3 regions of the Halopseudomonas pelagia genome follow, and region 1 is predicted to be linked to each of the others. Evidence: predicted binding sites of a transcription regulator. Region 1 holds the regulator's gene; each other region holds the start of a gene.
What was found. The regulator FliA, encoded in region 1, starts transcription of late flagellar genes. The targets are predictions, from matches to a motif close to CTAAAGTTTNNNNNNNNNNNGCCGNTAA.

Region 1 (7,725 bases):
TTTCCTGAGTCTCGGCGCGTTGGCCGCGGGCGCAGCCTACTTTATTGCCAATCGCCAGCGGCTCAAGCAGAACGCCGAGCAGGAAGTACAGCGCCGGGCAACGGATGTCCCGGCCGCGCCGCGTCCTGAAACCCGCGAGCTGGGCTGGGACGACGTTACCCCGGTAGATATGGTCGGCCTGGAAGTCGGTTACCGGCTGATTCCGTTGGTGGATCGCAATCAGGGCGGGCAGTTGCTGGCAAGAATCAAGGGCGTGCGCAAGAAGCTCTCGCAGGACATGGGGTTTCTGATGCCCTCGGTACATATCCGCGACAACCTCGACCTGGCGCCGAACGCCTACCGTGTGACCTTGATGGGTGTCGGCGTCGCCGAAGCAGAGGTGTACCCCGATCGTGAGCTGGCGATCAATCCAGGTCAGGTTTTTGGCGAGATCAAGGGCCTCGCCGGCAAGGATCCGGCGTTTGGTCTGGACGCCATATGGATTGAGCCGATGCAGAAAGACCAGGCGCAGTCGCTCGGCTACACCGTGGTTGACGCCAGTACGGTGGTGGCCACGCACCTGAATCAGATTCTGAACAAGCATGCGCATGAGCTGATCGGCCATGAAGAGGTTCAGCAGCTGTTGCAGGTGCTGGCTAAAGCCTCGCCGAAGCTGGCAGAAGAGCTGGTGCCCGGTACCATTTCGCTGTCCGGGCTGCTCAAGGTATTGCAGGGTCTGCTGCAGGAGCAGGTGCCGGTACGGGATATCCGGACCATTGCCGAGGCCATCGCCAACCAGCCAGGCAAGAGTCAAGATCCTGGCGCGTTGATCTCCGCCGTGCGCGTCTCGCTGTCGCGCTCCATCGTGCAAAGCATTGTAGGGCTTGACTCCGAGCTACCTGTGATCACATTGGAGCCAAGGTTGGAACAGATGTTGCTACAGAGTCTACAGAAGGCCGGGCAGGGTGGTGATGACGGCATCATGCTCGAGCCGGGCATGGCGGAAAAGCTTCAGCGCTCACTGGCCGATGCGGTGCAACGTCAGGAAGTGCAGGGCAAGCCAGCGATACTGCTGGTCGCGGGTCCGGTTCGCGGGATGATGGCCAAGTTTGTCCGCTATGCGGCGCCAGGTGCCCACGTGTTGTCCTACCAGGAAATACCGGACAGCAAGCAGGTCACCATTGTCGCGACAGTTGGCCAAAGCTGAAAGGCTCAGAGTGAAAGGGCCCAAAGCTGAAAGCCTCAGAATTGGACACGCAGCGCTAAAGCCGCCGAGTCAGTTAAACGAATGTAGAGGGTGAGTCAGCCATGAAAGTAAAACGTTTCTTTGCCGCAGACATGCGCCAGGCGATGAAGCTGGTACGCGACGAGCTCGGTGCCGATGCCTCCATCATCGCCAATCGCCGCGTCGTTGGTGGTGTGGAACTGACTGCCGCAGTGGATTACGAAGCGCCACGGCTGACTCCCCCCACGCCCGGCTTGAGCCAGGAATTGAAAAAAACCCAAGAGCGTATCGTCACCGCTCGGGCTCAGCTTGAAGCGGGGGAGCGCGCCAGCTCAGGCCCCAGCGTCAACCGCCAGTTGTTTGGCGAAACCTTGCGTCAGGCGGCGCAGGGCGGATCGCCGGAAGCGCAGGATTTTCTTGATCGCCTCAATAACGAGATGGCGCAACCGGCCGCGGCCAGGATCAAACCGGAACCAGCGCCGCGGGTTGCTGAACCGGAAGCTGAGTCCGGTTCGGGCTTGAGCGCGATGCGCGCGGAAATCGCCGGGCTGCGCGAGATGCTCGAAGCGCAGCTGGGCAATATGGCCTGGGGTCAGATCAATCAACAGCAGCCGCGTCAAGCCAGCCTATGGCGCCGCCTGACCCAACTGGGTCTGCCCGCCGAGCTGAGCCAGAAGCTGTTGCGTCTGGTCGCCGATGAGCCCAACACCCGCCAGGCCTGGCGTATGTTGCTGGCTCACCTGTCGCACAGCATTCCGGTTATCCGTGATGAATTGATTGAAGAGGGCGGTGTGATTGCGCTGGTCGGTCCGACCGGCTCTGGCAAAACCACCACGCTGGGCAAACTGGCTGCGCGGTATGTGCTCAAGCACGGCAGCCAGCACGTGGCCCTGGTGACCATGGATACCTACCGCATCGGCGCCCATGAGCAGTTGCGCACCCTGGGCCGTATTCTGAACGTGCCAGTGCGGGTAGTAGACGAGCAGAATGGTTTGGCCGACGTGCTCAAGGAATTTTCCGGCAAACGCCTGGTGTTGCTGGATACCGCAGGCCTGCAAGCGCAGGATCCGCATCTTCAGGGTCAACTGAGCCAATTGGCCGCCTTGGGTACCAATGTCAGCAAGTTGCTGGTGTTGGCTGCCACCAGTCAATATCAGGTGCTCAAGGCCGCGTATCACACCTATAAGGTGTGTGGCCTGGATGGTTGTGTGATCACCAAGGTGGACGAGTCGGCTACTCTTGGTGAAGTATTGGGTCTGGCTATGCAGCAGGGTTTACCGGTAGCCTATCTGGCAGATGGCCAGCGCATTCCGGATGATATAAGCCGTGCAGTTGGCCACCAACTGGTTAGCCGGGCGGTAAGCCTGGCCGGCAACGAAAGCCCGCCCGATCAGGCGATGGCTGATGTGTTTGCCGGTATACTGCACAATCAGCGTGCTGGTTAACAGACGTTCAACAGTTTTATTGATAACAAGGTAAGCCACGCAGATGGGCAGCAAACATCCGGTTCAGGTTATCGCGGTCACCGGCGGCAAAGGTGGTATCGGCAAAACCAACGTGTCGGTCAACCTGGGCATCGCCCTGGCCGACATGGGGCGCCGTGTGGTGCTGCTTGATGCCGACCTTGGCTTGGCCAACGTCGATGTATTGCTGGGTCTCAAGCCTAAAGCCACCTTGGCTGACGTGCTGGAGGGCACCTGCGAATTGCGTGATGTGCTTCTGAATGGCCCGGGCGGCATGCGCATAGTGCCAGCGGCATCCGGCGCCGCGACCATGGTCAACCTCAACCCCCAGCAGCACGCCGGGCTGATTCAGGCCTTCAGCGATATTGGCGACAACATCGACGTGCTGATCGTTGATACCGCCGCCGGCATTGGCGACTCGGTCGTCAGCTTCGTGCGCGCCGCCCAGGAAGTGCTGGTGGTAGTGTGCGATGAACCCACTTCGATTACTGACGCCTACGCGCTGATCAAGCTACTCAACCGCGATCACGGCATGACCCGCTTCCGCGTATTGGCCAATATGGTACATACGCCACAGGAAGGCCGGGCCGTTTTTGCTAAGCTGACCAAAGTGACGGACCGCTTTCTTGATGTTGCTCTGCAGTATGTGGGAGCAGTGCCCTATGATGAGAACGTGCGCAAAGCCGTGCAGAAGCAGCGTGCAATCTATGAAGTATTTCCGCGCAGCAAAGCCTCCATCGCCATTCGAGGCATCGCGCAAAAAGTAGATGCTTGGCCCCTGCCGGCCAACCCACGTGGGCATCTTGAATTTTTCGTCGAGCGCCTGGTGCAGCAGACGGGCTCAGGCCTATGACACAAACGGCTGGTGGATTGAGCATGTATACACGCGCACAGTGTTCCGCTAACAATCAGGATCAGTTGGTTTCCCAATATGCCCCCTTGGTGAAACGCATCGCTTATCACATGCTCGCCCGTCTGCCTTCCAGCGTTCAGGTCGATGATCTTATACAGGCGGGCATGATTGGCTTGCTCGAGGCCTCGCGCAAATTTGAGAGCGGCAAGGGCGCCAGTTTTGAAACCTACGCGGGTATCCGTATTCGTGGCGCCATGCTGGATGAGGTGCGCAAGGGTGACTGGGCGCCACGTTCTGTGCATCGTAATACCCGTATGGTCAGCGATGCGGTGCGTGCAGTAGAGTCGCGCCTGGGTCGTGATGCCAAGGATCATGAGATCGCCGCAGAGCTGGAGATGAGCCTGGAAGAGTATTACGCCATTCTCAATGATACCTCCGGTAGCAAACTGTTCAGTTTCGATGAGCTGCTCGAAAGCGGTACGCGGGCCGATGCGCACAGCGATGAAGAGCCTTTGGGCGGTTTGCAGGATCAACGCTTTCGCGCTGCGCTGGTTGAAGCGATCGAAGGCTTGCCGGAGCGCGAACGGCTGTTATTGTCGCTGTATTACGATGAAGAGCTGAACCTGAAAGAGATCGGTGCGGTGCTCGGCGTCAGCGAGTCGCGCGTCAGCCAACTGCATAGTCAGTGTGCCGCGCGACTGCGCGCCAGGCTCAGTGGATGGCGAAACGATTGATTTTGTTCCCGGTATCCGGACAATGCCCGGCTGGACTGGAAGAATAAGTATTGAATGTCAGTGTAAGCAACACCGGATGGCCACTCCGGTTACACTGGCAGCTATTGAGTTTACAAGGCTTGTTTGGCCAGTAGCTTAACGGAGTGTGACAGTGCACTCTTCCTGGTTTGTACGGAGGTCGACTTGGACAAGAATATGAAAATTCTCATCGTTGATGATTTTTCAACGATGAGGCGCATTATCAAGAATCTGTTGCGCGACCTGGGTTTCACCAATACGGCAGAAGCCGACGATGGAACCTCGGCCTTGCCGATGTTGCAGAGCGGCAGCTTTGACTTCCTGGTGACCGACTGGAACATGCCGGGCATGAGTGGCATTGATCTGCTGCGCGCGGTGCGTGCCGATGACCGGCTGAAAAATCTGCCGGTGCTGATGGTGACGGCTGAAGCCAAGCGCGACCAGATCATTGAAGCGGCGCAGGCCGGCGTCAATGGTTATGTGGTCAAGCCTTTCACTGCTCAAGCGTTGAAAGAAAAGATCGAGAAGATCTTCGAGCGGGTTCAGGCAAAATAATAATTATCCGGGGTACAGGTTATGGCGTTAAGTAAGGATCCCGGCCAGGCAACCGCTCAGGAATTCGAACATTCCCTCAAAGATAATGCGCGGCAGCTGGTCGATTACCTGGAAAAGGGCCAGTACGGCGAAGCCATACTGGTCATACATGCAATCAATCAGGCTCGCGATCGCGGTCTGTATTACGAAGTGGGTCAACTGACCCGGGCGTTGCACAGTTCAATCGTCAACTTCCAGATCGATACCTCCCACGCATTGGCTGACGGTGTTGAAGTCTCCAAGATTTCGGATGCCTCGGACCGCCTTGATTATGTGGTCAAACTGACCGATAAAGCCGCCAATCGCACCATGGATCTGGTCGAAACCAGCGCGCCTATCGTTTCCAGCCTAGGCGCAGAAGCCAGTGCCCTGCGCGCCGACTGGCAGCGTCTGCAACGGCGTGAGATGGAAGCCGGCGAGTTTCGCGAACTGTATAGGCGTATGGGCGAGTTCCTCGCCAAGACCGAAGAATCCAGTGCCCAGGTCAGCGCTAATCTCAACGATATTCTTATTGCCCAGGACTATCAGGATCTCACCGGTCAGGTGATCAAGCGTGTGACCACGCTGGTCCATGACGTGGAAGAAAGCCTGGTCAATCTGGTGCGTATGGCCGGTCAGGTAGATCGGATTGCCGGCATCAACCATGGCCAATCCGAGCAAGAAGCAAAAAAAGTCTCCACCAGGGGTGAAGGTCCGCAGATTCATGCCGATAAAAGAGAAGACGTTGTATCCGGACAGGATGAAGTCGATGATCTTCTCTCCAGTCTGGGCTTCTAACTACAAGCACGCCCGGGAGTGGATGCATGAGTTTTGACGCGGATGAGGAAATTCTTCAGGATTTTCTGGTGGAAGCCGGAGAAATCCTCGAGCTGTTATCTGAACAGCTGGTCGATCTGGAGAACCGTCCTGATGACACCAATCTGCTCAATGCGATTTTCCGCGGCTTTCACACCGTCAAGGGCGGCGCTGGATTTCTGCAGCTTGATGCGCTGGTAGGCTGCTGCCATATCGCCGAGAACGTCTTCGACATTCTGCGCAAGGGTGAGCGCCAGGTTGATTCGGAGCTGATGGATGTGGTGCTCCAGGCGCTCGACAGCGTCAATGAGATGTTCACGCAGGTTCGCGAAGGTGAACAACCGCAACCGGCCGATCCGGCGCTGCTCGAGGCCCTTGCTGCGCTCGCGGTGCCCGCCAGCGCAGATGTGATCTCGGCAACCGCTGACGCTAACAGCGCAGCCGCTCCCGAAGCTCAGGGTGATGTCACCGATGACGAGTTCGAGCAGTTGCTCGATGCCTTGAAAGGCCCCGCCGCCACTGCCGTCGAAGAAGTTGTGCCGGTTATGGCGGCAGCGCCTAGCCATGGCAGCGGTGATGAAATAACCGACGATGAATTTGAAGCCTTGCTGGACCAGTTGCACGGCACCGGCCAGCAGGCGGCAGTGACTCCTGCACCCAAGGCTGAGGCCCCGGCTGCCATCTCTGCCGGCCATGGTGATGAAATCGATGACGACGAGTTCGAGAGGTTGCTCGACGAGTTGCATGGCAAGGGCGCCGCGCCGGGCAAAGTGAGCGAAGCCGTCTCTTCATCCACTTCTTCACCTCCTTCTTCAGCCGATGCTCCAGCGGCGGCTAGTCCGCCCGCACCGCCTCAGGCAGATGCGCCAGAGCATATCACCGACGATGAGTTCGAAGCTTTGCTTGACCAGTTGCATGGTAACGGTCAGGCGCCGGGCAAGTTGGACGACGCGGTAGCAGCGCCGGCGGCCAAAACATCCGCGGCGGTACCGGCTGCGGCAGTCGCCAAGCCGGCAGCCAAGGCGCCCGCATCTTCGCCCCAGCCGGCGAAAGCGCCTGCGCCGGCTGCGGACTTAGCCAAAGACAAACAGGCCGGAGGCGAGAATCCCGCCGTCGAAACGACCGTGCGGGTAGATACCGCGCGCCTCGACGACATCATGAATATGGTCGGCGAGCTGGTGCTGGTGCGCAACCGGCTGGTGCGGTTGGGCCTGAGCAGCGGTGATGAAGAGCTGAACAAGGCCGTGGGCAATCTGGATGTGGTCACCGCCGACCTGCAGTCTTCAGTGATGAAGACGCGCATGCAGCCAATCAAGAAAGTCTTCGGCCGCTTTCCCCGGGTTGTACGCGATCTGGCGCGCAGCCTGAAAAAGGAGATCAATCTTGAACTGGTCGGTGAAGAAACCGATCTGGACAAGAACCTGGTCGAGGCGTTGGCCGATCCGCTGGTGCACTTGGTGCGTAACTCGGTTGACCACGGGATTGAACTGCCCCACGAGCGTGAAGCCGCCGGCAAGCCGCGCACCGGCAAGGTGATCCTTGCTGCGGAGCAGGAGGGCGATCATATTCTGCTGACCATCACCGATGACGGTCGCGGTATGGATGCCGACGTGCTGCGCGCTAAAGCCGTTGAAAAGGGCATGATGGAAAAGGAGGCGGCCGACAGACTTTCAGAGAGCGAATGCTTCGACCTGATTCTGGAGCCGGGCTTCTCCACCAAAACCGAAATTTCCGATGTATCTGGCCGCGGCGTTGGGATGGACGTGGTCAAGACCAAGATTTCCCAGCTCAACGGCACGATCAATATTCAGTCGACCAAGGGCCAGGGCAGTCGTATTGTCATCAAGGTGCCGCTGACCTTGGCGATCATGCCGACGCTGATGGTCATGCTCGCCAATCAGGCCTTTGCCTTGCCGCTGGTCAGCGTCAACGAAATCTACAGCCTCGATCTCTCGCGCACTAACGTGGTGGACGGTCAGGAAGTAATCATCGTGCGCGAAAAAGCCTTGCCGCTGTTTTTCCTCAAGCGCTGGTTGATGCCCGGCGTTGCCGACACCAGTGATC
Region 2 (7,725 bases), 1.2 Mb from region 1:
CCCTTTGACCAGCTCGATGTGGAACGGCGGCACCAGGTAGAGATCATGCACATCTGCCAGGCGCGCCGCCTCTTCGCGCGCCTCATCGAAATCAATGCCGTACTCAACCACTTCTCCACCAAAGCCGCGCATGGCGTTGTTCTTTTCCAGCGAATTACCTTCCGGTACAACAATCAGCGCCTTTAATCCCAGTGCGCTTGCTGCCAGCGCCAGGCTTTGGCCATGGTTGCCGCGGGTAGCAGTAACCACTCCCTTCACGTCTGGGTGTACATGCTTGAGCCAGTGCATGAAGGTAATGCCGCCGCGCACCTTGAAAGCACCTGTAGGTGTGTGATTCTCATGCTTGACCCACACCGTGCAACCCAACCTCTCAGCCAACAAGGGCCAGGCGTACTGCGCAGTGGCAGGCATTACTTGGTATATGCGGCGAGCAGCTTGCTCGATATCGTCGCGATTCAGTCTGTGCATGAGAACCCTCCCTGAAGTTCTGTCCAGTCTAGGCAGGGGTGCACAATGCAGGCTTTCAGAAAACCGACCTGACTTTTGTCGTCGCTCTCTACTACTATCATCTGCATGAGTGATCACAACCGCCTACAGCCACAACGCCCAACTGAATCGGTACGTCGTATCGAGGCCGGGCCCTGGGCGGTTGAATTGCTGCCCGCCGCAGCCTACTCGACCCACTATGTAGCGGCCCAGTCTGCTATCGGTTTTGCCTTTGACAGCCAGCGTGGATTACACGCCATCGGTAGCGACCGAGTGCAGCCTTTCTCGGCGCGGCCCAACAGTCTGGCGTTCGTTCCTGCCGGCTGTGATGTGTTATCAGAGTCACCTGAAGGTGGTGAATACCTGCGGCTAATGCGCATAGACGGTACGCCGTTGGTGGGCGACCGTGCGTTCAACAATCGGATTGATCGGCAGGCAATTACCTTGGCGCAAGCAATGCGCGGCGCGTTATTGCAGGCCCGCGTCGACGACGACTGGGAGGCATGGGCTCACGCCCTGGCTGAACGGGCAAACCGCAGCGAAATCCCGGCTGCACCGCTCCAAGGCTCCATAACCAACAGGCGGATGCGTCTGCTGGATGAGTTCATTGACGCTGGCCTGGAAAGCACCCTGACGGTAAAGGCCATGGCGGATTTGCTGGAGCTATCCGAAGGTTATTTTATGCGCGCACTCAAGCAGGCTACGGGCAGAAGCCCGCATAGTTACCTGGTCGACCGGCGCCTGGCCAGAGCCCGCGCAATGCTGCTCGACCCAACAGCCAGGCTGTCGGAGATCGCCAACAGCTGCGGTTTCAGCTCTCAGGCGCACATGACGAGTGCCTTCAGGCAACGGCTGGGAACAAGCCCGGCAACACTACGCAGAACCTGAAGTCGCGTCAGGGTGCTGCGACCGCAAACTCCAGCAACGCCGCATTCACCTGCGCGCAAGCTTCGCTCTGAATCCAATGGCCTTTGCCAGGCAACATCAGAATCTGCAAGTCGGGGATGCGCCGGCTCATTCTGTTTTGCAGCTGCTCTTCGCTGGCACCCCGGATAACACTGTCGGCGCTGCCGACCAGAAACAGCACTGGGCAAGTGATCTGCGTGTCGCGGTATGGCTGCATCAAGCGCCAGTTTTCATCGAGGTTACGGTAATAGTTGATGCCGCCCGCAAAACCGCTGTGCCGGTAGGCGGCAACGTAATACGCCAGCGCCTCATGGGTCAGCCAGCTCGGCTGCTCCTGCGGTTTGCCCAGCCTACCTATCCACCCGCCACCCTCATCTATTGAGCGGCCAAGCACGGGTGGATCTCGCGGCGTATCCGGTGAGCAATACAGGGCGCGGAGGATGCCCTCTGGATCCGCATCAAACTCGGCTTCCGCCACACCCGGCTGTTGAAAGTACAGCTGGTAGAAAAAGTTATCCTTGAAGTGCTCGCGCAACAGCGCAGTGGGAGGCTGGTCCGCTATCGGGTGTAGCGGGACACTCATGTTCACCAGCCGGGAAACCAGTTCAGGGTGACGCAGGGTAAACTGCCAGCAATTGATCGCCCCCCAGTCATGGCCTATCAGCAATACTGCTGCTCCGCCGCTGGCCTCAATGAGTAATTCGCGCATGAAGTCGCAAATACGTACCACGTTGTAGTCGGCGATATTCGGCAGGGCCTCCGTCTGGCTAAACCCCGGCATATCCGGCGCGATGGCACGGTAACCGGCGTTGGCCAAAGCGACCATCTGTTGCCGCCAGGTAAACCAGCATTCGGGCCAGCCATGAATAAACAGCGCCACCGGCCCTTGGCCCAGGCTGGCAACACGGGTGCTCAAACCGGTGACTGTCCAGGTTTCATGGGTGATGTCTTCAACGGTGTACATACTTACTCCCAGGCTAGCACTGGTGCTCAGCGCCTCAATGCTTGATTCGCTTTGTGATATCCCCAAGATCAGCCGATAGCGTGTGCAGCAGCTCGCTAGCCCGGGTGGTCCTTCCAACGTTATCCTGATTGGTCATACCGATGGCCGTAATCTCCGTCAGGTTGCGCGATATATCGTTCACGACGGCATTTTGCTCCTCTGCGGCGGTGGCGATCTGGCGGTTCATGTCCCGAATGGCCTCAATGGCTCGGGTGACGTCATGCAGCATTTCCCCGGCTTCGGTGACCATGCGTACTCCTTGATCACTGCGTTCCTGACCCGCTTCGATGGCTTTGGCCGCTTCAATCGCGCCGCGCTGCACCGTATCAATAATCTCGTTGATCTCGGCGGTGGAAGCCGCCGTGCGCTGGGCAAGCGTGCGCACCTCGTCGGCCACGACAGCGAAACCTCGGCCGGCTTCACCGGCACGCGCTGCTTCAATGGCAGCATTCAAAGCAAGCAGGTTGGTTTGCTCTGCCACACCGCGGATCACGTCCAGCACTTTACCGATCCGGCCGCTGTCATTAGCCAAACGATTGATCACCTCTGCAGTGCGCGTGATCTCACCGCGCATATCGGTAATGTTGCGCACGGTCGTCTGCATAACAACCTCGCCTTTACGCGCGGCTGAATCCGCCGCGTCGGCTGACTCTGCGGCGGTGCCCGCGTGAGCGGCCACCTCAGCCGTCGTAGCGGACATCTCCTCCATCGCGGTAGCAACCTGGTCAGTACGAGTGAACTGCTCGCGAGTCCCGCCCGAAATGATGGTAGCTACACTGTTGAGTTCGCCGCTGGCCTGGTCCAACTCACGCGTACTGACTTCCAACTGGGCAAAAGTAGCCACAAGAAAATCATCTAATGTATTCGCTGCATCCGCCAATCTACCCAGTTCGTCTTCACGCTTGATGCTGGACTTGGCTCCCAGCCGACCCTGACTTAAAGCCGTGACCTGGTCGATGAGCGTTCGCACCGGAGCCACCATACTGCGGTCAATGCGCCAGATACTCAGGAAGGTCAGGGCAATACCGGTAAAAATAAGCATCAGGGTGCCGATAAGCACTGCGCGTGCAGCGCTGCTGGCGATATCCGCCGAGTCATCCTCAGCTTGCTTCCGCAACTCGCTGACCAGAGAAGTCATCTGCTCCGAGGCGGCCCGATCAATGCCTTTTACTGCCAAGTCACCAGCTTGCGGATCCTGACCCGAGGCTACAAAAGCCTGATAACCACTGCGGTATGCCTTACCCAGCCTCAGATGCTCTTGGCTTAGCGCCTCTACGCTGCCACCAGCTCCTTCCGGGAGACCTTCCAATGCGCTCAGCGTACTAAGCGTCGATTGAACCTCCCGCTCCTGTTGCTGGAAAGCCATCCAATACTTGTCCAGCGCCGCTGGGTCCTTACCCCGCAACAATACATTCTTCCACTCCTGAACCTGAGTCTTGAACTGGCTATTAGCCCGTTCGATCAGCAGCGATGCCTGGACTGGGCCCGCAACGAGCTTGCCATATGAACCTACGCTTGAGGATAAGATACTCTGGCTTAATAACGCTATGGCTGTGAGCAGCAGTAAACTGCCAGCAATCAGCGCCAACGTCTGTGCGCGGATGGATTTTCTGAGCATATGTTTCCCGGGTTAATCGTGGAGGTCTAGGTGATTGCAGGAACTGTCGGAACGCGAGGATTATCGGCGCATGCTGCCCAAGCTTTAGAGCGTTTGTGATGCGAGAGACAGACGGTCGAGAAGATTTCCAAGGCAATCTTGGTCCTGGCTGCGCACTGAACCGCCAATCAGTCTGCGCGAAATCCCCAGACCAACTGCACCATTCTCACTGCCACGATCAGATAAAAAGCCCATACCGCTAGCAGCAACACCTTGTGGTAACGCCTGCTGGCGACGCGGCGCAATCCGTCGGTGACATTAAGAAACATCAGTAGCGCGGAAATCAGAATTAACCCCGCCCCGGCGACCTGCGTACCCAACAGGCCAACAAAAATCGCTTTTTCCGAATGCAGCGCGCTGGTACCTGCGGCAAACAACAGCGCACAAACCAACAAATTTTTTACGTTATCGAACACCTTGGCGCAAAGGTCCTGCTCCAACAGATCAATGTATTTGTGCCATAGTTTTCTCATGCTCTACCTTTGCGCATCTGCAGGAAAAGAACGACTGAGATAGTTCAGGGTACTGCGCTGGCGGCGTAACCCTCCAGCCTCCCCGAACTCTGTAACATGACTTAACGTGATCTGGCCTCAGGTTAGTTGTTGATGAAGGCGTTCAAGTCAGCAGCCAACCCTCTTATCGCCAACTTGAAGTCATTGGTGGCAATCGCTTGGGTGCTGTCCTCCAGGTTTTCGCCCCGCACTTTGCGTACGGTTTTCACCACCGCCTGACCAGTGGATGCATCGACCAGGTTGGCCTCCAGAAACAACTCGGTATTCTGGTCGCGATAGCCGGCTGCCCGGGAAACCGCGCCGGCGACAGCCGTTACCGGTAGTGCCTCATACCACTGCATACCTTCATTGGTGGCCGATACACCGGTTATCGCGGCGTTGAGAACCAGGGTGCGGGAGGCCGCGGGAGCGGTATTTGCGCTGGGCACCACGTTGTACTTCTGCGCCAATACACCTTTTACGCTCGAGCTGGTGAGTGCCTGGAGTTCCTGCAGGGTCTGCAGGTTAACCCGGTCATCTGGTCTTGGCGCCGGGTAGAGCTCGAGTTGATTAAAGACCACTGTGTCGTAGTCGTTCGGGCTGAAACCGTCGGCTACCCAGCGCATGACCGGTTGGCCATTTGCCGAAGTGGTTTCGCGTAAACCTTCGTAGCTTGGCAAGAAGCCGGAGTATTGTTCCTCTTCGGTCACTTGCGAAGCACAACCACCAAGCAACATGCTGCTCAACCCAACGCCAATCAGAAACGTCCTTGAAATATTCATGCAGGTATCTCCAATGTATTACAGCTTTAACTGCAATCGCGGAAGACGGTTACCTGTAGCGTCGCTTGCTGTTGAAACAGCGAATTACTACCAACAGAGAGGCGTTCAGTCGTAGCCGGCATGTGCCGCTCAACCTCACATACCGCACCTGCGTACCTTCTGGCACGCCGCTGCGGTCTCGTGAAAACAAGTGTAGCTGGTCCGTTTCGTCTATCCAGAACTCACCTTTTACCCGCTACGATGGCCTGCTCAACCACCCGCGGCCGCGGCCAGAGCACAGCAGCCAAAACGATGGTGTAAACAATCGCGAACAGCACATAAGCGATGCGCGTGGAAAACAGCTCCGGAGTACTGGTCGGCAATGGCGACACACCCAGCCCGAACAGCACCAGAAAAACAATAAGCCCGCCGCCAAACACCTTACCTTTGATACCGCCCAGAGCCGCATTGCCGGCAAACAGCAGGCTGACCAGCAGCACGACGAGCGCGACCAGCCACAGCGCAGGACGCAGCTCGAACAGGATATATGCCAGAGACGCCGCCACCCCGCCGAGCAAGTTGACCAGCACCAGACCCAGCGCGGCGCGCGGGCCCATATCCAGCTCAAGCTGACCGAGCAACGAGGCGACAGTGATCGGAACGACCAGCGCCGTGGTCAACCGCGGGTCACTCAAACAGAGGGTAACGATGGCCAACAGAATCACTGCGCTACCCATCGCCTGGCGGATTATCACAGTAGCCGTATGGGGAGCTGCGATCGGGGCATTGGCCTGTTCACCGCCCGGGTCTGGCAACAATGCATGGGCTGCCCATGCCAGCAATAAGCCCAGACTGATGGCCTTGGCCAGTAACAGCACGATTGACTCACCCAGGTCAGGATGCAGGATATCCAGCAACGGCACAGCAATAGCAATCACCAGCATCAGGGCCGGTCCGGCACCGCCCAGTTGCCGACCCTGGACGACAAAGCAGGCGAAGTAAAACAACCAAAGCAGCGGTAACAGGATCCATGGTCGTTCTCGTAGCACGCCGGTCAACAACACCAATAGCGCACCGGCAAGCAGAACAATCAGCACTGTCATCAACCCTTGACGCAGGGTTAAGGGGCGGCGGCTGGCCAGCAGGAACTGCGTCGCAAACAAAGGGGCGAGAAAGGGTAACGGCCCGCCTAAAACCAGACCCAGGCAAAATCCCACAGTCACCGCTGAAGCGACGCGCAATCCCTGACGTTTGGCCCGCCTGAGTTCCAGCTGCAGTTCTTTATCAATTGACATAGCTGAGCCAGGCGCCGAGGCGCGCGGTGAACGCGCCCAGCCAATTGGTCAGGGGGTTGTCATCGGTATAAATCACTACTGTCACCTGCGAGCCGTAACGCGGGCCGACTGGATAAGGTTTTTCAACAATCAGGCGCACCGGAAAACGCTGCGGGTCGCGCACCCAGCCGCTTTGATTGCGCACCGACGGCAGCGCGGTGTGGCTGCTGCCTTCCTGCGACACGCCCCAGCCGACGCTTTCAACGCGTCCCTTGAACACGCGGCCGGGTAACAGATCAAACACCAGCTCTGCAGGATCATCGGCCTGCACGTGCTCCAGGCTGTTTTCCTTGAAGGCAGCAGATACCCAGACAATGTCGGCGTCAATAAACGTCAGCGACGGCTGACCCACGCTAACTACTTGGCCCACCGCGAGTTGCAGGTTGGTCACCACTCCATCTGACGGCGCGACAACATCAGTGCGTCCCAACTCGAGCCGAGCTTTTTCCAATGCTGCCAGGGCCTGCTTAAGTTGCGGGTTGTCGCTACCTTCCGCCCCTAACTGTTGCCGCGCGCGCTGCAAGTCAGCCTGGGCTTTGCTGACTGCGGCCTCGGCGGAACCCAAGGAGGCATCGGCATCATCCTGGCGCGCTGTAGCAAATACACCACGCTCGACCATCTGCGCTACGCGCTTGGCCTGCTCGCGTACGTTATCGCGCTGGGCACGGGCAGACACCAGCATCGCCTGGGCAGCATCCACTGAAGCCGTGTTGGCGCCGATTGCCTGACCCGCTTCCTCCAGCCGCGCCTCAGCCTCCCTGACTGCTAGTCTGTAGGGCAGAGGGTCTACACGAAACAATAATTGGCCGGCCTCTACCCGCGCGTTGTCGAGCACCGCTATTTCGGTGACTCGACCCGACACCTCGGGAGCCATGTTGACCACGTAGGCCTGCACCACGGCCTGTGAAGTCGATGGCGTGCGCCGCTCCATGACGATTGACACGGCGAACAACAGCACAATCAGGATCACCACGGCCAGGGCAACGCCTCGTAGCGGGTTGGCTGGAGCCGCTTTCTTGGGCGGAGGCTCGTGGGCAATCGCCGTCTCCGTAGGGTCGGGCGCATTCAGTGTGTCGGCCATATATAC
Region 3 (7,725 bases), 250 kb from region 1:
CGCCGCGGAGAACAAATTGCCGGTGATTACGCTTGCGGAAAGCGGTGGCGCCAATCTGAGTTACGCGGCGGAGATCTTCGTCGAAGGCGCGCGGGCCTTTGCCAACCAGGCTCGGCTGTCCGCTGCCGGTATTCCGCAGATCACTGTGGTGCATGGCTCCAGCACCGCCGGCGGTGCTTACCAGCCAGGGCTGTCGGATTATGTGGTGGTGGTACGCGGCAAGGCGCGGATGTTCCTCGCCGGCCCGCCGCTACTCAAGGCCGCGACCGGCGAGATCGCCACTGAGGAACAACTCGGCGGTGCGCAGATGCACGCTGAGGTCGCCGGCACCGCAGAATATCTGGCCGAGGATGACGCCGACGGTGTGCGCCTGGCCCGCGATATTCTCGCCAGCCTGCCGTGGAATGAACGCTTACCGCAGGCTGTCGCCCAGCCTTGGGAGCCGCCATTGCATGACGCCGAAGAGCTGCTAGGCGTCGTGCCGGCCGATCCGAAAACACCCTATGACGTGCGCGAGATTATCGCCCGCATCGCCGATGCGTCGGCCTTTCTGCCGTTCAAGAACGAGTTCGACAGTCAAACCGTTTGCGGCCATTTGAGTATCTACGGTCACCGCTGCGCGCTGATCGGCAACAACGGCCCGATCACGCCCCAGGGTGCAGCCAAGGCCGCGCAATTTATTCAGCTATGTGACCAGAGCAATACCCCGCTGCTGTTTTTGCATAACACCACCGGTTTTATGGTCGGCACCGAGGCCGAGCGCCAGGGTGTGATCAAACATGGGTCGAAGATGATCCAGGCGGTGGCTAACGCCCGCGTGCCCAAGCTGACGCTGGTGGTCGGCGGCTCCTACGGTGCGGGCAACTATGCGATGTGTGGCCGCGGCCTGGATCCACGCTTTATCTTCGCCTGGCCCAACAGCCGCACCGCGGTGATGGGCGGCGCGCAGGCCGGCAAAGTCCTGCGCATCGTTACCGAAGGCAAACACGCCCGCGACGGCAAGACTGCCGATCCGGCGATGCTGGATATGCTTGAGCAGGCCACCGCGCAGAAGCTCGACAGCCAATCCAGCGCACTCTATGGCACCGCCAGCCTCTGGGACGATGGCCTGATCGACCCACGCGACACCCGTACGCTGTTCGGCCTGCTGCTGGATATCTGCGCTGAAGCGGCGGCCCGGCCGCTGTCCCCCAACACCTTTGGCGTTGCCCGCCTGTAATCGGAGATCATCCCATGCTGTTTACCGAAGAACATAACGCCCTGCGCCGCACAGTCAGGCAGTTTATCGACAGGGAGATCAATCCCCATGTAGATGACTGGGAGGCGGCCGGCACTTTCCCCATGCATGAGCTTTTCCGCAAGGCTGGTGATCTCGGCCTGCTGGGTATCTCCAAACCTGAAGCCTATGGCGGCATGGGGCTGGATTACAGCTATTCGATCGTTGCCGCAGAAGAATTCGGCACCATTCATTGCGGTGGCGTGCCCATGGCCATCGGCGTGCAGACGGACATGTGCACCCCGGCCCTTGCGCGCTTTGGCTCGGATGCGCTACGCGAAGAGTTTTTGCGCCCGGCCATCAGCGGTGAATGGGTCGGCTGCATCGGTGTGTCGGAAACCGGCGGCGGGTCGGATGTTGCGAGCATCCGTACCACAGCGCGCAAGGACGGCGATGATTATGTGATCAACGGCAGCAAGATGTGGATTACCAACTCGCCCTCGGCGGACTTCATCTGTCTGCTGGCCAATACCTCCGACGGCAAGCCGCACAGCAACAAGTCGCTGATCATGGTGCCTATGAACACCCCCGGCATCAGCCTGAGCCAGCCACTGGATAAACTCGGCATGCGCAGCTCGGAAACCGCGCAGGTCTTTTTCGACAGCGTGCGCGTGCCCCAGCGCTACCTGCTCGGCCAGGAAGGCGCCGGTTTCATGATGCAGATGGTGCAATTCCAGGAAGAGCGTTTGTTCGGCGCAGCGAATATCCTCAAAGGCCTGGAGCATTGCATCAGCAGCACCATCGCCTATTGCAAGGAACGCCAGACCTTCGGCCAGCCGCTGATCAACAACCAGGTGATTCACTTCCGCCTGGCGGAATTGCAAACCGAGATCGAATGCCTGCGCGCGTTGGTCTACCAGGCCACCGAGCAATACGTGGCCGGCAAGGACGTCACCCAACTGGCCTCAATGGCCAAGCTCAAGGCCGGCAGGCTCGGCCGTGAAGTGACCGACGCCTGCCTGCAGTACTGGGGCGGCATGGGTTATATGTGGGACAACCCGGTCGCCCGCGCCTATCGCGACGTGCGCCTGGTCTCCATCGGCGGTGGTGCCGATGAAATCATGCTCGGCATCATCTGCAAGCTGATGGGCACCCTGCCCGGCAAACGGCCAGCCTCACCCACCCAGCGTGAGGGCACCCAGTGATGACCTACCCTGCCTGCCAGACGTTACTGCTGGACCAGCAGCCCGGCGTGCTGCAAATCACCCTGAATCGGCCAGACAGCCGCAACGCCATGAACCTGACGATGCTTGAAGAGTTGATCGATACCCTGACCATCGCCGCCAATGACGAGCAGCTACGGGCCATCGTTCTGCGCGGCGCCGGTGGTCATTTCTGTGCCGGCGGCGACATAAAGGACATGGCCAACGCCAGAGCCACTGGCCAGAACGCCTACCGCGAACTGAACAGGCACTTCGGCCGTCTGCTGGAGCTGGCCGAGCGACAGCCGCAAGTGGTGCTGGTGGTGCTGGAAGGTACGGTGCTGGGCGGTGGCCTGGGTCTGGCCTGCATAGCGGATATTGCCTTGTGCCTGGAGGATGCCCGCTTCGGTCTGCCAGAAACCAGCCTGGGTGTCATTCCTGCGCAGATCGCACCCTTCGTGGTCAAGCGCATCGGCCTGACCCAGGCCCGTCGCCTGGCGCTGACCGCCGCCCGCTTCAATGGCGACGAAGCGCTACGTCTGGGATTGGTGCACCACAGTGAGAACAATAGCGAGGACTTGCAAATGCAGCTCGACAGCTATCTGCAGCAGATCCGCCAATGCGCACCCCAGGCCAATGCCCGTACCAAACACCTGTTACTGGCCTGCGGCGAGCAGTCGATGCACAGCCTGCTCGACCAGGCAGCCGAGGCCTTTGCCGAGTCCGTCACCGGAGCCGAAGGCGCCGAGGGCACCCAGGCATTTGTGCAGAAAAGACCGCCCAGCTGGGCTGAATAATCGAATGCCCAAGGAATCCGCATGAGCGCCTTCAACTGCATACTGGTCGCCAACCGTGGCGAAATCGCCTGTCGCATTCTGCGCACCGTGCGCGCTCTCGGCTATCGCAGCGTAGCGGTTTATTCCGAGGCAGATGCCGACAGCCTGCATCCGCAGCTGGCTGACCAAGCGATCTGTATCGGCCCGGCGCAGGTCAACCAGTCTTACTTGAATATCGAGGCAATCATTGCTGCGGCCAAGCGCACAGGCGCCGACGCCATCCACCCGGGCTATGGCTTTCTCTCCGAGAACGCCGATTTTGCCGAGGCCTGCGCCCAGGCGAATATCTGCTTTATCGGTCCCTCCGCTGCGGCCATTCGCCTGATGGGCAGCAAACGCCTGTCGAAGATCGCCATGCTCGCCGCTGGCGTTCCCTGCATCCCCGGTTACGAAGGCGCCGCACAGGATGACGAGACCCTGAGCAAGCACGCCCAATCAATTGGCTATCCGCTGATGATCAAGGCCAGCGCCGGTGGCGGCGGTCGCGGTATGCGCCTGGTCAGCGAACCCGGCGAGTTGCTCGCACAACTTCGCAGCGCCCGCTCGGAAGCGCTCAGCGCATTTGGCAGTGATGAACTGATTCTGGAAAAAGCACTGCTGCGGCCACGGCATGTCGAGGTGCAGGTGTTTGGCGATCAGCACGGCAATCTTTTGCACCTGGGCGAGCGTGATTGCTCGGTGCAGCGCCGCCATCAGAAAGTCATCGAAGAGGCGCCCTGCCCGGTGATGACCGCCAAACTGCGCCAACGCATGTGCGATGCCGCAGTCAAGGCCGCCGCCAGCGTTGACTATTATGGCGCCGGCACAGTGGAGTTCATGCTCGACGAGCAGCGTGATTTCTACTTTCTGGAAATGAATACGCGCCTGCAGGTCGAGCATCCGGTGACCGAAATGCTCACGGGTGTGGATCTGGTCGCCTGGCAGATCAGCGTAGCCCAAGGGCGCCCGCTGCCGCTGCAGCAAGAGCAGATAGCCCTGCGAGGTCATGCTATGGAAGTGCGCCTGTACGCCGAAGACAGCACCCGCGACTTTATCCCGCAGACCGGCCAGATTCGCTGCTGGCAGCCCACCGATAGTGCCGGCGTAAGGGTGGATCACGGCCTGAAAGAGGGCCAGATCATCAGTTCCTTTTACGATCCGCTACTCGCCAAGGTGATTGCCCACGGCAACTGCCGTGAAGAGGCCCGCCTGAAACTGATTCGCGCGTTGGAGCAGTCGGTGCTGCTGGGCGTTGTCGCCAACCAGCGCTTCCTGATCAACCTGTTGCAAAGCACCGCCTTTATTTCAGGCGAGGCGACCACCGCGCTGACCACCGAACAATTCGCCGCAGACCCGAGCCTGACGCCGCAACCACCCTCCGCTCCGGAACTGGCAATGGCAGCGGCCCTTCTCTTTCAACAGTCCGCCGCGCGCTACCGGATGCCGGGCTGGAGCAACAGCGCAAGTCTGCCCAGCCGCTACTTGCTTGAGCATGCAGGCGAAATATATCCGGTTTATCTCACACCGAAAGCCCCCACTACCCCCGGCTTGATGCAGGCCCGCGTCGGCGAGCAACTGCTCGAACTCAAGTTACCAGCTCTTGATCAGCCGCCATCCTGGATTGAGCTCGACGGCGTGCGCATGCCCCTGGCCTATCGAATCGATGGTCAGCAGATCTGGCTCAAGGGCGAAAACGGCAGTCTGACGTTACGGGATGCCAGCCAGCGGCCAGCCAGCACTGCACAGTCATCCGACAGCAACAGCCTGCATGCACCGATGGACGGCGCCATCGTCAGCGTACTTGCCAGCGAAGGTGATCAGGTCAGCCGCGGGCAACTGCTCATGGTGATGGAAGCGATGAAAATGGAGCATCAGCTCAAAGCCGGCTGCGACGGCGTTATCTCCAGCGTCGCGGTCAGCGCCGGGCAACAGGTGCGGCATCGTCAGCGGTTGCTGGAAATCAGCCCATAACGCTTTGGCCAATAGTGCTCGATAGATGCCAGCTATACAGATCAATGCCTATTGAATCAAAGCGCAAATGCCGTCAAATTGACATCATTGGCGCCAAGAAAATATCGCTCAGGTTTTTCCTCCGGCTGCCGACATAGATTGCAGGATGTGTCAGGTCATTAGACCCTTAATAAAAATAGCAGTTGGCCGCGGTAACCTGGAGGTTGTAGATGAATTTGTTGCGCCGGATAAAGATCAGTCAAAGGATCTGGTTGATACTCATCGTTGCGCTGGCAAGTATGACCTTGCTCGCCGTGGTCTCGCTTCTGAGCATGCGTGAAGAGTTTCGCCAGGCGGAGATTACCAAGGCCACCCATCTGGTGGAGAGCGCCCATGACATGATGGCGTATTTCCACAGCCTGGAAGTCAGCGGCGAGCTAACCGGCGAACAGGCTCGTCAGCAAGCGCTGGCCGCATTGCGCGGGCTCCGCTATGACGAAAAAGAATACTTCTGGGTCAATGACATGGACAACGTCATGATTATGCATCCCATGGCGCCACAGACCGAAGGCATGGACCTGAGCAACATCAACAGTTCCACCGGCGGCAGTAACGTCATCGTTGACATGGTCAACATGGCCCGTACGCAAAGCACCGCTTTTATCGAGTACACCTGGACCCGCCCCGGGCAGGAACCCGGTGAAGATGTAGGCCAGGACAAGATCGCCGCCTTCAAGCATTTCAAACCCTGGGATTACATGGTCGGTACCGGCATCTTTATCGAAGATATGGAGGCCAAGTTCCGTGATGAGGTGATCCGTCTGCTGCTGATTATCACCGGCATTACCGCAGTCATGATCGCTATTCTGTTCGTCATTGGCAGCAGCATCTCCAAACCGCTGAACCGCGTGGTCGAGGCCATGCGTGACATTGCCAGCGGCGAAGCCGACCTGACGCGCAAACTCGATGATGACGCCAGAGACGAGCTGTCTCTACTGGCTCTGCACTTCAACACCTTCACCGCCAATTTGCGCGGCATTGTGCAACAGCTAGGCGACAGTGCCAGGCAGTTGATCAGCGCGGGCCAGCAATTGGACCAGATCAGTGATAACAGCCTGCGCGGCATGACCAGCCAATCCGAACGTATGGAGTTGATGGCGACCGCGATCAACGAGATCACCTATGGTGTACAGGACGTCGCGCAGAACGCCAACGCCGCCGCTCAGGAAGTGGAAAATGCCAATGAAGGCGCCAACAACGGTCGCGTTCAGGTAGAGAAAACCATCGAGCAGATCCAGCATTTGTCTGGCAGCGTGAAGACCGCTGTGCAGCATATGGAAACCCTGTCCAGCGATGCCAACGAGATCACTTCGGTACTGGACGTTATCCGCAACATTGCCGAGCAGACCAACCTGCTGGCACTCAACGCGGCTATCGAGGCGGCACGGGCCGGGGAAATGGGTCGTGGCTTTGCGGTGGTTGCTGATGAGGTGCGTAACCTGGCTCAGCGCACGCAGAAGTCCACCGAAGAAATTCACAACATGATCAGCAAACTGCAGACCAACACCCAGGTGGTGGTCGACGTGATCAATCAGAGCGACAAGTATTCCGAGCAGAGCGTCGAACAGGTGAATGCTGCGGGTGCTGCGCTGGAACAGATTGCCCATTCCATGCAGCAGATGGTCGCGCTGAACGCTTCGATTGCCAGTGCCACCACCCAACAGTCAACCGTGGTCGAAGACGTTAACCGCAACGTGACCGAAGCGGCCGAACTGGCCCGCGAAACCACCGAAGGTGCGCAGCAAACCGCCGAAGCCAGCCAGCATCTGACCCAGTTGGGCAAGCAGATCGACGGTCTGGTAAGTCGCTTCCGGATCTAGACCCGGAAGCTTCAAGCGGCCTTTAGAGCACCATCACCGCTAACCAGCCAAAGGCAATCAATGGCAGGTTGTAGTGCAGGAAGGTTGGCACCACCGTGTCCCAGATATGGTTGTGCTGACCGTCTACGTTCAAACCCGCAGTCGGGCCCAGAGTTGAGTCTGACGCGGGCGAGCCGGCATCGCCCAGTGCGGCCGCAGTGCCCACCAGCGCGACGATGGCCAATGGACTGAAACCCAGCTGCATGGCCAACGGAACATAAATCGCCGCGATGATCGGGATGGTCGAGAACGACGATCCAATGCCCATGGTGATCAGCAGACCCACCAGCAGCATGAGCAATGCAGCCAGTGCGCGGTTATCACCGATGATGCCCGCCGAGCTGTCCACCAACGTCTGAATGGACCCGGTAGCACGCATGACCTCGGCGAAGCCCGCCGCGGCGATCATGATGAAACCGATCATCGCCATCATCTTCATGCCTTCGGTAAAGACGTCATCGGCTTCACGCCAGCGCACCACACCGGAGATGGAAAAAATCACAAAACCGGCCAGCGCACCAATGATCATCGAGTCCAGCCACAGCTGCACCGCAAAGGCGGCGACCACCGCCACTAGCGCGACCAAAAGCGAGCGCGGGTTGTAGCCCTTTTCCAGGCGCTCG

Region 2: the regulator FliA is predicted to act here: its motif matches at 4,074-4,101, upstream of EAO82_RS00860 (methyl-accepting chemotaxis protein).
Region 3: the regulator FliA is predicted to act here: its motif matches at 5,312-5,339, upstream of EAO82_RS15055 (methyl-accepting chemotaxis protein).

Annotation. Positions count from the first base shown of each region.
Region 1 is NZ_CP033116.1:3,486,093-3,493,817, reverse strand. Features, by position in the region: gene flhA (flagellar biosynthesis protein FlhA) at 1-1,186, shown strand, start outside; gene flhF (flagellar biosynthesis protein FlhF) at 1,288-2,649, shown strand; gene fleN (flagellar synthesis regulator FleN) at 2,693-3,520, shown strand; gene EAO82_RS16065 (RNA polymerase sigma factor FliA) at 3,517-4,254, shown strand; gene EAO82_RS16060 (chemotaxis response regulator CheY) at 4,450-4,827, shown strand; gene EAO82_RS16055 (protein phosphatase CheZ) at 4,849-5,643, shown strand; gene EAO82_RS16050 (chemotaxis protein CheA) at 5,670-7,725, shown strand, end outside.
Region 2 is NZ_CP033116.1:180,043-187,767, forward strand. Features, by position in the region: gene EAO82_RS00845 (threonine dehydratase) at 1-468, opposite strand, end outside; gene EAO82_RS00850 (helix-turn-helix transcriptional regulator) at 574-1,374, shown strand; gene EAO82_RS00855 (alpha/beta fold hydrolase) at 1,382-2,356, opposite strand; gene EAO82_RS00860 (methyl-accepting chemotaxis protein) at 2,391-4,013, opposite strand; gene EAO82_RS00865 (hypothetical protein) at 4,181-4,525, opposite strand; gene EAO82_RS00870 (DUF3313 domain-containing protein) at 4,648-5,325, opposite strand; gene EAO82_RS00875 (DUF2955 domain-containing protein) at 5,547-6,599, opposite strand; gene EAO82_RS00880 (HlyD family secretion protein) at 6,589-7,719, opposite strand.
Region 3 is NZ_CP033116.1:3,235,389-3,243,113, forward strand. Features, by position in the region: gene atuC (geranyl-CoA carboxylase subunit beta) at 1-1,219, shown strand, start outside; gene atuD (citronellyl-CoA dehydrogenase) at 1,234-2,421, shown strand; gene EAO82_RS15045 (enoyl-CoA hydratase/isomerase family protein) at 2,418-3,215, shown strand; gene EAO82_RS15050 (acetyl/propionyl/methylcrotonyl-CoA carboxylase subunit alpha) at 3,237-5,204, shown strand; gene EAO82_RS15055 (methyl-accepting chemotaxis protein) at 5,414-7,063, shown strand; gene EAO82_RS15060 (Na+/H+ antiporter family protein) at 7,086-7,725, opposite strand, start outside.